Regions from separate parts of the Paenibacillus sp. strain BS8-2 genome, predicted to be linked through region 2. Evidence: riboswitches for the same ligand, from Rfam matches in the RefSeq annotation. Region 2 holds a riboswitch; the other holds the start of a gene.
What was found. A riboswitch is a leader RNA that binds a small molecule or an ion and turns the genes downstream of it on or off. The one in region 2 is predicted to bind cyclic di-AMP.
Positions count from the first base shown of each region.

Region 1: it holds a riboswitch for cyclic di-AMP, as region 2 does, so the genes downstream of both, kdpF (K(+)-transporting ATPase subunit F) here and ACX1C1_RS16885 (potassium channel family protein) in region 2, are expected to answer to the same signal.

Region 1 is NZ_CM137010.1:1,694,125-1,698,383, reverse strand. Features, by position in the region: gene ACX1C1_RS07490 (ATP-binding protein) at 1-926, opposite strand, end outside; cyclic di-AMP (ydaO/yuaA leader) riboswitch at 1,333-1,531, shown strand; gene kdpF (K(+)-transporting ATPase subunit F) at 1,849-1,929, shown strand; gene kdpA (potassium-transporting ATPase subunit KdpA) at 1,961-3,631, shown strand; gene kdpB (potassium-transporting ATPase subunit KdpB) at 3,655-4,259, shown strand, end outside.
Region 2 is NZ_CM137010.1:3,998,977-4,003,235, reverse strand. Features, by position in the region: gene nagZ (beta-N-acetylhexosaminidase) at 153-1,424, shown strand; gene ACX1C1_RS16885 (potassium channel family protein) at 1,429-2,091, opposite strand; cyclic di-AMP (ydaO/yuaA leader) riboswitch at 2,204-2,354, opposite strand; gene ACX1C1_RS16880 ((Fe-S)-binding protein) at 2,489-3,913, opposite strand; gene ACX1C1_RS16875 (FAD-binding oxidoreductase) at 3,906-4,259, opposite strand, start outside.

The DNA.
Region 1 (4,259 bases), 2.3 Mb from region 2:
TCCACGCGATCGGATGGAGTGAATAGATGGTCGTTCTCCAAAAGGCTTGTGGCAGAACCGATAACCGCCGCCAGAGGCGTCCGCAGCTCATGCGAGACTGAGTTAAGAATCGTGGTACGCATCCGTTCGGACTCAGCCGATACAAGAGCAATCTTGGCTTCTTCGGCAAGTTTAATACGCGCGATGGTATTGGCTGTAATACCCGCCAATGTTCTAATCACTTGCTGTATCTCGTCCGATGCTTGTGTAGCTTGTGCAGTTGCCGATTCGGAGTAACAAACAAGGAGGCCATATTTGCGATGATCGGCATGCAGCCATGCCAGATATACCAAATGTTGACCAAGCATCAAACACTCTGAACCATCACCTTCAGCGCGTTTATACATGTAATCGATACCAATTGATGCCAATTCCCGTTTGTGGTTATCGTCGATTCCCCTTGTATGGCCAGAGAGTCCCAGCGTACCGGTCTCCTCCTCCACATACATCGTAGCTTGCAGCCCAAACTTCCTTGGTAGCTGCGACAACAATCGCTCCGACAAATCATGGATATTGGATACCGATATCATTTCTCTGCTGAATGCGTATAAGGCAGCGGTCTGGGCTTCCTTGGACTTGGCATACTGAGCCTGCAGCTTCAGCCTTGTGGCAAGTCCTGCTGTTAATGCGGCGACAACTAAGTAAACACCAAAGGTAATGAAATATTTTAAGTCAGCAACCGTTAAGCTTAAGACAGGCGGCACGAAAAAAACATCAAAGGCAAACACACCGAGAAACGAGGCGTAAATGGCGGGCCGTAGCCCTAGGTATACCGCGTTAAAGAGCACTGGCAACAAATAAAGTAACGCTACGTTTGCCAGGTCGAATAAGCGACCAACGGGTACTAATAACAAAGTCATAATTGTAATGAACAAGGTGGTGCTTATATATGGCGATAATGCAATCCGCCTTACAAGAGACTGAACGATCTGGAATCACTTCCTTCGTAGTTACGCTTGTTGTTCTTCTCCTAGATTACTTAATAATAACGAATAATGAAACACGCTGCAGGTGTAAAAATTACATAAAAATGTTTATAATCCATCGATAATGAGAGCAAACGATAGGAAACGAGCGATAATACGTTGCTATATGGAGTGTTCGAACTTAGCAAAACGTAGACCATCTAATTTGACGTTTGCTTTGCTTTACAGCTTTTACGAGGGGGAGTAACATGTTGCCATGAATGGATTCACGTACTCCGTTCAGCGCTGAATTGCTGGTAAGTAAACATTCCTTCGAATCCAAGGAAAGGATGATGACGTCAAGTTGATATAGCCCGAATCATGTACGGGCGAACAATCGCTGAATCTAGTAGGCCACTTCCCAAGAGAAGTGGCACCTGAGAACGGGGGACCCATATACAATCCGCATGTATGTCTAATGTGGATTTGGGGTGAATCGTGACCGGAAATGAACGTATCCGGCATGTAGGGCGACTCTAACGCCCGAATCCGACAGCTAACCTCGTAAGCGTCTATAGAGGCAACAATTTGTCGTGATTAGACACGGTTCTTTCCCTGTGCCTAAGAAGCTGATGAAGGTTCCTCTTCGTGCAGCTTCTTTTTTTGTTGCCCAAATAAAGGGGTGTGAGGCGCAGCATGTCCATTCAAGAGGAAATTATTTTGGTTTCGCCGTCCACAGCTGCGGGCACGTTCTGTATTCCAACGGCGGGGATGTTTCATTTTTGATATAGGGAGGAACGTAAATGGATATTGTCATGATTGGGATCTTAACCGTCTCACTAGCAGGCATGTTAGGACTGTTAGCGTGGTGCGGAAGTGTTGCTTCGGAAGGAAGTGAGCCGCAATGATGCTCGCACTCGGCGTGGTGGTCGTCGTTGTTTTCGTATATTTGACGTATGTGCTGTTGAATCCAGAAAAATTCTAGAGCTGCCGCTAGCGGGAAGGAGTATGCAACAATGTTAGCTTTGATCGCGATCTTCATCACTTTAATAATAGTTTTCTTGTTGGCCAGACCAACAGGCTTATATTTGGCTAAGGTATTCCATTCGGAAACGACTGTTCTGGACAAATGGTTCGGTCCAATAGAAAGATTGATTTACCGCTTGGGAGGTCTATCCCTTACCAACCAATTATGGAAAAAGTATGCCGCAACCGTCATCCTCAGCAACGGAGTTATGATCTTGCTGGTTTATATGATTTTCCGAATGCAAGCCTATCTGCCGCTTAACCCCAGCCATATTCCAAACATGGAGCCTACGCTTGCGTTTAATACGGCGATCAGCTTTATGACCAATACGAACCTGCAGCATTATAGCGGGGAGAGCGGTCTATCGTATTTGTCTCAGATGGTCGCTATCGTATTTATGATGTTCACGGCTCCGGCAACTGCGTTATCCGTTGTTATCGCCTTTATGCGAGGACTCGCAGGCAAGCCAATGGGCAATTTCTTCGTGGACCTGACGCGTTCCATTGTTCGTGTATTATTGCCCATTGCGATTGTGGCCGCTCTACTCTTTGCAGCACTTGGCGTTCCTCAAACGCTGGAACCTGCGGCAGTTGCTCAGACGCTGCAAGGCGAAGAACAGACGATTGCGCGCGGACCGATGGCTTCGTTCCTCTCCATTAAGGAGCTCGGCAACAACGGCGGCGGATTTATGGGCGTCAACTCAGCGCATCCATTCGAGAATCCCGGCGCAATAAGTAACACGCTGCAGATAATATTGATGATGTTATTATGCACGGCGTTGCCGTACACGTATGGGAAGATGGTGGGCAACCCCAAGCAAGGACGGGTACTATTCGTCGCCATGACCACATTGTTCATTATGATGTTAGGGATCTCTCTCGGCGCAGAGCAAGCAGGCAACTCCGCCATAAGCGCGCTTGGCATCGATCAGGATCACGGCAGCATGGAAGGCAAAGAGACACGGTTTGGTATCGAGCAATCCGTCTTATATTCGGTTGTCACTACAGCCTCCGAGACGGGGGCAGTTAATACGATGCATGATACGTTGACGCCGATCGCTGGATTGGTAACCATCGCGAACATGATGCTGAATACCATCTTCGGTGGTGTAGGTGCCGGATTTATGAACGTGCTGATATACGCAATGATTGGCGTATTTTTGTCCGGATTAATGGTAGGCAGAACGCCAGAATATCTTGGCAAGAAGATTGAAGGGAAGGAAATGAAGCTGATCGCGCTGACGATGCTGGTTCCTCCGTTCATCATTTTGATACCGACGGCAATCGCCTTGTTCTATTATCCGGAGACGATCTCGAACGCCGGCTTCCACGGTCTTACGCAAGCCATGTACGAATACACATCATCAGCCGGCAATAACGGTTCCGGATTCGAAGGACTAGGGGACAATACAACCTACTGGAATATATCGACTGGCCTAGTCATGTTTATAGGTCGTTACTTCTCGATCGTGACTCTACTTGCCGTGGCGGGTTCGCTTGCAGCGAAGAAGACGGTACCCGAATCGATTGGCACCTTCCGCACGGACACTGCCTTATTCGCAGTCGTATTCTTGGGAGCCGTGCTTATTGTTGGCGCACTGACCTTCTTCCCGAGCCTTGTACTCGGGCCCATTGCCGAGCAACTAACTTTGGCGCCATAGCCGTTACTGGAGAGGAGTATACCATGAGTCAACCAACTAAATCAGCCTTAAGCGGACCTATCGTGAAACAGGCATTGAAGTCGTCTATTCTCAAATTAGATCCACGAGTTATGATTCGTAACCCGATCATGTTCGTCGTGGAAATTGGATTTATCATTACGTTGTTGTTCGTTTTCGTGCCTGATGCATTCGGGGGTGCAACTCCCGTATGGTTCAATGCTACAGTCGCTGTCATCCTGCTATTGACGGTATTATTCGCTAACTTTGCAGAAGCTTTAGCAGAGGGCAGAGGTAAAGCGCAAGCAGACTCGCTCAAAAAATCCAAAAAAGAAATGATCGCGAACAAACTGATGGGCTCCTCGATCAAGCAAGTACCTTCTACCGAGCTTCGCAAAGGAGATATCGTGCTTGTTGCCCAAGGGCAATGGATTCCTGGCGATGGGGAAGTGATTGAAGGACTTGCATCTGTCGACGAGTCAGCCATTACGGGCGAATCTGCACCTGTTATTAAAGAAGCAGGCGGCGATTTCTGCTCGGTGACGGGTGGAACTCGCGTGCTAAGCGATCAAATCAAAGTGCGCATGACAAGTGAGCCCGGAGAATCCTTCCTGGATCGCATGATATCGCT
Region 2 (4,259 bases):
ACAATATCATGTGCAGAGGCAGAGCCATTGGAAACGGCGTTTGGGGGGATGCTTTACAATTTCTTCATTGTGGTCGCGTGCATTGGTTTGCTATCGCTCTATCCTATCGATACAATAGATAAGATCGAGATACCCAGTAGGAGGAGATCTACATGTACAAGCTATCGCTAGCCGTTATGGCTGCCCTTGTAGCCGTAACCTCTCTCGTCGGTTGCGGCAAAGACGGTTCTTCAAACTCCACGGTCACACCGACATCCGAAGTCGTTACACAGTCTCCTAATCCAACCTCACATAACGAAACGCCCTCTGATCAGGGCGAGCAAGCTATCTGGCAACAGATTAACGCCATGTCAACGAAGGAGAAGGTCGGACAATTGGCCATCATCGGCTTGGACGGCATCTCGATGAATGACACCACGCGATCGTTTATCCGTGATTACCATGTCGGGGGATTTATTTTGTTTAAGGATAACATCAAAGATGCAAGTCAAACGCTGCAATTATTGAATCAGCTCAAAGAAAGCAACGCCAGTGATCCAGAATCTGTTCCATTATGGTTAAGCGTTGACCAAGAGGGGGGCAAAGTAAGTCGACTTCCCGCCGAATATACCAAAACACCGACCGCAAAGCAGATCGCGAGCAAGCAGAATCCCGATTATACCTTTGCCATCGGACAATCACTTGGACTTGCCGTGCGTTCACTCGGCTTCAATATGGATTTTGCCCCGGTGCTGGACATTAATAGCAACCCTGACAATCCTGTTATCGGAGACCGTTCCTTTGGCGCAGATGCCGATACGGTAGCTTCGCATGGCCTCGCAATGATGGACGGTATTACGTCGCAGGGAGTGGCTGCGGTCGTCAAACATTTTCCGGGGCATGGCGATACAGCCGTTGATTCCCATAAGAGTTTGCCTATCGTGAATAAGAGCCTGGAGGAGCTCCGTGGATTCGAGCTGCGGCCATTCGAAGAAGCGATTCGTAACGAGGCAGATGCGATCATGATCGGACATTTGTTAATGAACAAGCTGGATAAGGAGCATCCCGCTTCCATCTCCAAGGTAGTCATTACGGATCTGCTTCGCGAACAGCTTCATTATGACGGCGTCGTGATTACAGACGACATGACCATGAAAGGGTTGACGAATGGCAATGACATTGGTGCAGCCGCAGTGGATGCCATCCTGGCCGGAGGGGATATCCTGCTCGTGTGTCATGAGGATGCATTGCAGAAGAAGGTGCTCGACTCCGTCCTCCAACGCGTGGACGATGGAACGATCTCGCAGGAGCGGCTCGACGAAAGCGTCTATCGCATACTTCGTCTGAAGGACAAATACAATCTAAGCGATGATCGCATTCCATCCGTCGATCCCGCTGAGGTTAACGCCGATATTGCCGACTATCTTGCCCCCTTCAAGGGATAAGCTATTAGTCGCCGATCGCTTTCTCGAAGCGGGTGATATCCGTGTTCTTGCCAATAACAACAAGCATATCGCCTTCGTAGATAAAATCATCAGCTAGAGGCGATACGACAAGCTCGTTGTTTTTTCGCCGAATAGCCATGATATTGCAGCCGAATTTGGCGCGGAAGTTTAATGTTTTTAACGTCTTGCCGCCGAAATTGTTCGGAGCAATAATTTCGACAAGACTATGCTCCGGAGATAACTCCATGTATTCGACCGTATTCTTGGAGGTTACTTGATGCGCCACTCGAATACCCGTATCCCGCTCTGGATGTACGATATGATTCGCCCCTAGTCCCTCAAGTACCCGTTGGTGGTAATCGTTGGTTGCTTTGGCTGTCACGTATGGAATACCCATGTCTTTGAGGATCAGGGTGGTCAGGATGCTTGCCTGCAGGTCTTCGCCAATTGCTACGATCGCATGGTCCATGTTGTGCACGCCCAGCTGCTTCAAGACAGATTCATCCGTAGAATCCGCTTGATATACATGAGAGAGTATCGGCGCAAAATCTTGCACGCGTCGCTCGTCTCTGTCAATTCCCATCACCTCATAGCCGAGCGACATTAACGTCTTGGTGACGCTGCCCCCGAATCTGCCCAAACCGATGACAACAAATTGTTTTTTCATTAACACGCAGCCTTCTTTCTTCTTATCGTATCCTTAAAAATGCGCAACAAAAAACCACAGAGGCGAGTGCGCTCTGTGGTCGTAAACCATACGATCACGAGTGAATTTTCGTTCCTCTCCCGAACAACGCTTACGAGGTTAGCTGTCGGATTCGGGATTTCGAGAATTCCCTACCATTCTGTTCAGAATGGATTCACCCCAGCGGCTGCAGCCGCATTGGTTCCCCCGCCCTTTTTATGAAAAAGGCTCAGCGTGTGGCATATTTGGTTCATCGCTAATGCTACTCCTTTATGAACCAAAAGTAAAAGCTGAAACTCGCAGCCTATTAGCTCGGAATCACCGAAAATCGTTCATTGCAACGTTTACAACAGCCCTTTGATTATCGAAGCGTCGATTATCAAACGTTTGATCCGTTTTTCGCCAAAACACCAGACTCTGGATGCTCGGAAAGTGATGCCGGAGCCGCCACGATTCGATCATGCAAATAATCGACGATATGCATCGCTTCCATCCGGAACGGAGGCTTATGTTTTTCGATCCCGTGTTTCATCTGAAGGAGGCAACCGGGATTGCTGGTAAGCATGTAACGTGCTCCCGTATTTGTAGCATGCTCCATTTTGTGCTCAATAATTTGTCCCGCCATCTCCGGCTGCGTTACGTTGTAGATACCAGCAGAGCCACAGCAGCGGTCCGCTTCTTTCATTTCTACATACGATACGCCGCTGACGCTTTTCATTAGCTGACGCGGAGCGTTTGAGCTTTTCATCACGTTTCGCAAATGGCAAGAATCCTGATACGTTACCGTGCCTTGCTCCGATTCCGCGGCGATCTCGGCGAATGCCGGAATCGTTCCAATCTCAACGATAAGCTGACTCACATCTTTGACACGTTCTGCAAACCATTTGGCTGCTTCACGCATTTCCGGATCAGCGTCTTCTACTAGCAGGTGATCGTATTCGACGAGCAGCGCCCCACAGCCGCCTGCATTGGAGACGATATAATCGACGCCCGCAGCTTTGAATGCCTGCACATTCGTCCTAGCCAACCCGCGTGCATCGTCCATCTCGCCGCTATGCGCATGGAGAGCACCGCAGCAAACCTGTGTATCCGGGATGACAACTTCGAAGCCCGCTTCGGAAAGCAGTTTGACGGTATTGACGTTTGTGCCTGCGAACATCACATCCATGATACAACCTCTGAACAAGGCCACACGGGCAATTGCTTTGCCCTTTGCGGGATAGAACGCACCGATTTGTTCGATGACCCCTTTCGTGCTGGCTTCTGGCAAAATCGCTTCCATTTCTTGCAGATGTTTGGGGAACAGCTTCATGATCCCCGTACCTCTGGCCAGCTTCTGCAGACCCGACTTTTGGTAGAAACCAAGTGTACCTCCAAGAAGTTTAAGCTTGCTCCGACTAGGGAAAACGCCTTTAAACATCACCTTCCTCAGACCCTTGATCGGTAAGCTGTGTTCCGCATGATCTTCGATCGCGTCACGCGCTTGCTCGATAAGCTGTCCGTACTTCACATCGGCTGGGCATGCCGGCTCGCACGCGCGGCATCCTAAACAATGATTCATCTGATCCTGGAACGCTTGATCAGGATCCATAATCCCATCCGCAACGGCCTTCATAAGCGCAATACGACCGCGCGGCGACTCTGGCTCCAGCCCGGTCTCGCGGAAGGTCGGGCATGCCGGCAAGCAGAAGCCGCAGCGCATGCAATTCGTAAGCTGATCGTAGTCAAGCTTGTTCAGGAGCGTTTGCGCCAGTGGATTGGCATGTTTGATCTCCGGTTTCTTGATCATCGTTCCGTTAGCCATGCTGCAGCACCACCCTTTTTCTCGTTTCCTTGGCGAACAACTTGCCAGGATTGAGCAGCCCTTGCGGGTCAAATGCCATCTTGATGCCTTTCATCACTTCAATGCCTGGCGCCCCTACTTTCCACTCCAGATATGGCGCCTTCACGAGGCCTACTCCATGTTCTCCAGTAATCGTGCCGCCTAGCTCGATCGTGGCTTCGAAGATTTCGGCGAACGCCTCCTCTACGCGATGCACCTCCTCGGTATCCCTCGCGTCCGTCGTCGCCGTTGGATGCAGATTCCCGTCTCCCGCATGACCGAAGGTCGCGATGGTGACGTTATACTTGCGCGCGATTTCGTTAATTCG